Regions from separate parts of the Marinomonas sp. G8-14 genome, predicted to be linked through region 1. Evidence: predicted binding sites of a transcription regulator. Region 1 holds the regulator's gene; the other holds the start of a gene.
What was found. Region 1 encodes FNR, which switches genes on or off when oxygen is low (the NO sensors DNR and NnrR bind a similar motif). Its sites were predicted from a motif close to TTGATNTANATCAA; they were not measured.
Positions count from the first base shown of each region.

Region 2: a site for FNR is predicted at 1,165-1,178, ahead of AC0L6V_RS22945 (OmpW family outer membrane protein). Genes of this name have one in related genera too.

Region 1 is NZ_CM147891.1:1,066,733-1,070,156, forward strand. It holds gene hemN (oxygen-independent coproporphyrinogen III oxidase) at 1-1,211, shown strand, start outside; gene fnr (fumarate/nitrate reduction transcriptional regulator Fnr) at 1,233-1,994, shown strand; gene AC0L6V_RS05385 (adenine phosphoribosyltransferase) at 2,019-2,561, shown strand; gene AC0L6V_RS05390 (YfaZ family protein) at 2,619-3,191, opposite strand; gene ttcA (tRNA 2-thiocytidine(32) synthetase TtcA) at 3,202-3,424, opposite strand, start outside.
Region 2 is NZ_CM147891.1:4,486,164-4,489,587, forward strand. It holds gene AC0L6V_RS22940 (carboxylate/amino acid/amine transporter) at 49-930, opposite strand; gene AC0L6V_RS22945 (OmpW family outer membrane protein) at 1,246-1,857, shown strand; gene AC0L6V_RS22950 (HD domain-containing protein) at 1,990-2,316, shown strand; gene AC0L6V_RS22955 (HD domain-containing protein) at 2,276-2,626, shown strand; gene AC0L6V_RS22960 (MarR family winged helix-turn-helix transcriptional regulator) at 2,654-3,100, opposite strand; gene AC0L6V_RS22965 (DUF2798 domain-containing protein) at 3,231-3,424, shown strand, end outside.

The DNA of each region.
Region 1 (3,424 bases):
TTCCGTTTTGCGCTCACCTTTGTTACTACTGTGCTTGTAATAAAATCGTAACTAAACAATATGATAAAGGCACTGAATACGTTGAGCTGCTGGGTGAAGAGATGAGGTTGCGCAGCTTAATGTTAGACCATACGCGAACCGTTACACAGTTGCATTTTGGTGGTGGAACGCCAACGTTTCTCACTGAAACATTAATAAAAACGCTATTTGATAACATTAAGCAGCATTTCACTCTTATTAATGACGGAACACAAGACTACAGTATTGAAATTGATCCTAGAGAGATTAACCATTCAAAGCTTAAACTATTAACTCAAATGGGGATCAATCGAATTAGCATTGGTGTTCAAGATTTTGATGGTAAAGTTCAGAAAGCAATACACAGAATTCAACCTTTAAAGATGGTAAATAACCTAGTGACTTATGCCCGTGAACAGGGTATCAGATCCATTAATTTTGATCTGATATATGGTCTTCCCTATCAGTCTCTAGAGGGCTTTCGAGACACGTTAGACAAAGTGGTAGCCTTGTCTCCGGATAGAATTTCTCTATTTAATTATGCGCACCTACCAGAACGGTTTCCGGCTCAAAGACGCCTATTGGATGAAAGCCTACCGACCTCCAATATGAAGCTTGCTTTATTAAAAATGAGCATTGAATACTTAATGAATGCTGGCTATGAATACATTGGCATGGATCATTTTGCCAAGCCAGATGACACCTTAGCACAAGCTCAAAGACAAGGAGAACTACAGCGTAATTTCCAAGGTTATACAACACATGCCGGCACCGATTTAGTGGCGTTTGGGGTGTCCGCTATCAGTGATTTAAATGGCGTATATATACAGAACCACACTGACCTAAACATGTACCGACGTAGTATTGAAAAAGGCCAATTGGCGATCGCAAAAGGCTATATCAGCAATTTGGATGATCGAATTCGTCATCAAGTAATAATGACATTGATTTCTCAATTTGAGCTGAACACCGCCGAGATCGAAAGGCGATTTAACATTCGCTTCTTTGATTATTTTGCTGTAGAAGTGGACAATCTAACACCCATGATCGAAGATGGTATGTTAGAAATAAATGATGGTGGAATGCAGACCACCATTAAAGTAACAGATCGCGGTAGATTACTCATTCGTTGCATTTGCATGGTTTTCGATAAGTATCTAAATGGCGCCATAAAATACTCAAAAGTTATATAGATCGAGATCAGGGAGAATCACATGACCATGACACACACACAGTCACGATTTAATAGTACGCTTACCTCGCAATGTCAAAACTGTAGTTTAAGTGCACTTTGTCTTCCCATTGCATTAGCGGATGAGGACATCAATAGACTGGATCAGATAATTGAACGCAAAAAACCATTGAAAAAAGGGGATTTTTTGTTTCGTCAAGGCGAACCATTTGATTCTGTTTACGCGGTCCGCTCTGGTACACTAAAAACGTTCAATATCACCTCTTATGGTGAAGAGCAAATAACAGGCTTCTATTGCCCTAGTGAGCTAGTTGGTCTAAGTGGTATTGACTCCAACGTTTATCCAGTGTCTGCAAAAGCGTTAGAAACAACCACGGTGTGCGAAATTCCCTTTAGTCATCTTGAAGAGCTATCTTCCCAAATCCCCTCTTTAAAGCATCAGCTGTTTAAGGTAATGAGTCGAAAAATTTCTGACGATCAACAAATGATGGTCCTTTTAGGCAAAAAAAATGCGGATGAAAAAGTCGCCTCTTTTTTGCTCAACCTATCGACTCGATTTAAGAAGAGAGGCTATTCTGCGAGTGCCTTCCGCTTATCTATGTCCCGTGGTGAGATAGGTAACTATCTTGGTTTGGCGGTAGAAACGGTAAGTCGAGTCATTACTCGTTTTCAAAAAAGTGAATTGATTCATGTTGATGGCAAAGAAATTGAGATAATTGATTTCCCTGAGATACAAAAACTCGTTGGGGTTGCGAGTGATTGTGGTAAAATCGCCAACATTTGATTGATATAATGAGGCGCTTGCAACATGCTCTATGACGATTTTTACGTTAAATCACTGATACAAACAGTTGAAGACTGGCCGAAACAAGGCATCAGCTTTCGAGACATCACTCCCATTTTTAGTGACCCTAAAGGCATGAGAATGGTAGTAGATGCTTATGTTCATCGTTATATCTCTACAAATATATCTCACATCGCTTGTATCGATGCGAGAGGGTTTTTAATTGCAGCTGTATTGGCGTATGAGTTGCAAAAGCCTCTTATTTTAGTGCGTAAAAAGGGTAAGCTTCCAGGTAAAACCATCTCACAAAAGTATGCTTTAGAATATGGCGAAGCAGAACTAGAGATACAAGAAGGCGCCGTTAGCGCAGGTGATGAAGTTCTATTATTTGATGATCTCATTGCGACCGGTGGAACCTTGTTTGCAGCGATTGAGCTTTTAACAAAGCAAGGAGCAAAGATCAAAGAAGTAGCGGCTATTATTGACCTACCGGATCTTGGCGGGAGTCAAAAATTAAGAGATAGCGACATTCCTGTTTTCAGTCTTTGCGCTTATAACGGCGATTGATTCAAATCAGCAAAAAAGGTGGCATAAGCCACCTTTTTTTGTTTGCCAGGAGCACAATTAGAAGTCTACTGTTGCACCAACAGAAAGACCTTTATCAATTTCTTTACGGCTATTGTCCTCATATACAGTGACAGTTTTGCCATAACGAACATAAATTCTGGCATTGCGCATCGTCATGTATTCAGCACGAAACTCGTAAGTATACATGTGATCCAAGTTCGATAGTGCTAGCACTTCTGGGGTATAGTAAACAGAGCCGTAAATGCTCACACGATTCGCTGCGGGCAACGTATATCGGTACCATCCCCCTAAGGCTAGAGCAAGGGAAAGATCATCATTCCCTGTATCACTGTCTAAATTAGCATCGATTGCATAAAAACGAATACCCAAACCAGCCTGAAGTGGACCGCTAGTGTCTGAGTCTTCAACCGTCACACCAATATGTGCCGTTGATGTGTTCTCATCGTCATTATGAGTAACACCACCATTCACACCGAAAGCGCCCATATTTAGATCAATGTCGCCCTTCACTGTATCATTATTTAAGCTTACCCCTGCCGAGGAAGCATGAACGATAGATGATCCTAAAATGCCGGCGGTTAGTAATAGTGCTTTTTGTGTAAGATTCATTTCTATTATCCTATAATGAAATAATATTTAATCGGTCAAAGGCCGCTGGCGACTGCTTTAACCCCTTAAAGTCAAACAATTCAGTATCTGCTAAGTGAGATGGAACTACATTTTGTAAAGCAGAGAACATGGTCTCAATTCTTCCTGGAAATTCTTTTTCCCATTTTTGTAACATGTCTTTGACAACTTGTCTTTGAAGATTTTCTTGAGAGCCACAAAGGTTGCAAGGAATA
Region 2 (3,424 bases), 1.2 Mb from region 1:
TTTGCGGATAAAAATGCCCAATGTTTATTGGGCATTTTTATTGGATTGTTATTTGGCTGTTACTGTTTTTGCGTTAGTAAATTTTTGGTTGAATTTGTCATTGACCCAAAGCGCCATCAAGATAATTCCGCCGCCGATGGCTAATCGAAAAATATCGGCATCGCGATTCCAGAAGACCACATTGACAATTATGCCTGCTGGGATGAGCAAGTTATTTGCCACAGCCAACGTGCCTATGTTCACCATCGTCGCCCCTTTGTTCCAAGCAAAATAGCCTAAACCAGAAGCCACAATCCCAAGGTAAATCAGAATACTCCATTGTAGCGTCGTTGTAGGCAGTTGTTCTGTGTTGCCCATAGCGATATAACATGGAATGACCACCGCCAAGGCACCAATAAAAAACCAACCAAATACCGTGCGTTGTGGCAGGTCTGGGCGCTCTTTTGCGATTATTCGTTTATAGCCTACTTGGCCTGCGGCAAAACACATGTTGGCACACTGCACTATAATTAAGCCTTTGATGAAGCCTTCGTCCACACCTTGGTAACGGATCGCGACAGCGCCAAGAATGGCCAATGATGCGCTGATGGCAAAGCCGATGTTGAGGCGTTTATCCAGCATGTCGTTGATAAGTGTGACATACAAGGGGGTCATTACAGTGAACAATAGCACTTCTGGAACGGAGAGATACAAGAAAGATTGATAGTAAAAGCCGTACATAATACCAAGCTGTAGTGCGCCACATATCATCAGTTTTAGGGCGATTTTTGCTTCTATTTGACGCAGTTTTAAAAAAGGTAAAAAGACCAATGTTGCAAGGGATACTCGCATCAGAACAGAGAACCAAGCGTCGACTTGGCCAGCAAGATAAACCCCAATTAAACTAAATGAAAAAGCCCAAAGTAAGGTAACGGCTATAAGTATTGGCATGCAGATTTCTTCCATAAGAAAATATTTCGCAAAGTTTACCGATAAATTGAGCTACGGTAAATTAGTTTACTTTTATATTTCAATGGGTTTACTAGTGTTATTTTTGTGATCTATTTTTTGATTTTGTCTTTTTGTATGCACAGTTGGGTGGAAAGTGATTTGATTGGGGTAGTTCATCTTTTCTTGATCTAATCGATATGCTGTGTTTATCGCGGCTGACCAGGGAGTAAAACCTTGATCTAGGTTAATAATTTAAATATTTATCCTGTTACCTTTTAGTCACAGACATGTTGTTTGACTAATAAGGAATCGATTATGAAAGCTATACTTCCCATTGCCCTTGTTTCTGCGTTTTGTTCCTCTGTTGCTTTAGCCCATGATGCTGGTGATATTTTTGTTCGTGGCGGTCTTGCTGTGGTTATGCCGAATGAAAGTAGTGATAATGTATTGAATAAAGGTGAATTAAAGATTGATAACGATACTCAGGTTGGAGTGACTTTGACCTATATGTTGACGGAGCAATTTGGTGTTGAGCTATTAGCTGCTACACCTTTTACTCACAAAGTATCGACAAAAGGTTTGGGAGAAGTGGCCGAAGTCTCTCATTTACCGCCTTCTCTCATGGCGCAATATTATTTTGCTCAAGCGAACAGTCAAATTCGTCCTTATGTTGGCGCTGGCGTGAATTATACCGTTTTCTTTGATGAAAAAGGCAAAGGGGCGTTAGCTGGTACGGATGTGAATCTTGATAACTCTTTTGGTTTGGCAGCTCAAGTCGGTGTTGATGTGAATTTTGCTGAAAACTGGTTTGCGAATGCATCGCTTTGGTACATGGATATTAACACTGACGTGCACACAAGCGTTGGAACCATTGATGCTGATATTGATCCAGTCACCTTTATGGGCAGTGTGGGTTACACCTTTTAATATTGTTCTGCGATTAATGACAATGAAGGCTTTGATTTTCGGATCAAAGCCTTTTTTATTGGTGCTTTTTAGTGTTTATATTCGAAACCTTTTATAATGTTTTATCATTTTTGTAGTAGGGAAGCCTGAATCGTGTCTGAGTGGTTAACCAAATATGAAGTGCAATTCTATGCCTTTTTAGATACTCAAAAGCATACCGATGTCGCTCACGATCTCGCTCATATTAATCGAGTGGTTAAGATTGCTCGGCAATTGGCCTGTGAGGAACAGGCCGATCTAGCGATAGTGATACCAGCGGCGTATTTGCATGATTGCGTGTCTTTGCCCAAAGATCATGTACAGCGGCATCTAGCTTCCACGTTGGCAGGAGACAAAGCCGTTGATTTTTTGCGTTCAATTGCTTATCCAAAAGAGTATTATGACGCAATTTATCATGCGATTCGGAGCTCACAGCTTTAGTGCTGATGTGAAGCCAGAAACGCTTGAGGCCAAAATCGTTCAGGATGCTGATCGATTGGACGCTCTGGGGGCTATCGGTATTGCTCGTTGTATGCAAGTGAGTGGTGCAATAAACAGAGTTTTATATGCGCAGGATGATCCCTTTTGTGATGAGCGTAAGCCTGATGATGGACGTTATGCAATTGATCATTTTTATAATAAGTTGTTTCGTATTGCGGATGGTTTAAACACGCCTTCGGCTAGGTTGGAAGGCAGGAGGCGTGAAAAAATAATGCGCATTTTCTTAGAGCAATTAGCGTTAGAAATCTAATGACATTCTGCTTGTGTAAAAAACGTATTATGCTTTGTTATTGATCGCATTCAGGTTCGAGAGCATTTTTTCACCGATGGTCAAAAAATGCTTCAGCTCTTCATCGCTAATATCTGCCCTCATCTCTTTTAGTACCGCTTGATCGGCACTGGCTAACTCTTGATAACACTGCATTCCACGTGGCGTTAATTTGAGAAACTGACTGCGTTTATCTATCGGGTTTGGCATTTTGGTCACGAGTGACTGATTTATCAACTCCTGGACCAATCGAGTGATCTGACCCTTGTCCTTCTCTGTGATGTCAGCAAGATAATTTGCGGTGCAGTTTTGTGTATCGTGAATGTTTTTTAAAATCATAAAATACATTGGAGATAGGGAGAGTTGTTTTTCTTTCATGATGTTTTTCATGGAAGTCTTTAGCCCGCCAATTGTATTCATGAAGAGTGTTTGAAGCGCTGATTCAGTATTATGCATAGTGATTCCCATGTAGTTGACAAAGTCAACTTAATGTATTATAGTTGCTTTTGTCAATTAGTTTTATTCTCACACTATCATTCCTTGGAAGGGTATCTATGTCAAAAAAATTCAGAAAGTTGCCATCATTATCAGTTTTATTGTGGTTATCGGGGGATTTTTAACCTTTTTAATGACTTGGCGAAATATGGGTTTTTCTAGTCATTTTATTGCTGCTTGGTTGTCGTCGTTTGCATTGTGTATTTTATGTATTGCACCAATCGGTGGTGTGATTTCTATTGTGACGAATAGTCTTGTCAATAAAGTGTTTTACACTTTGTCTAT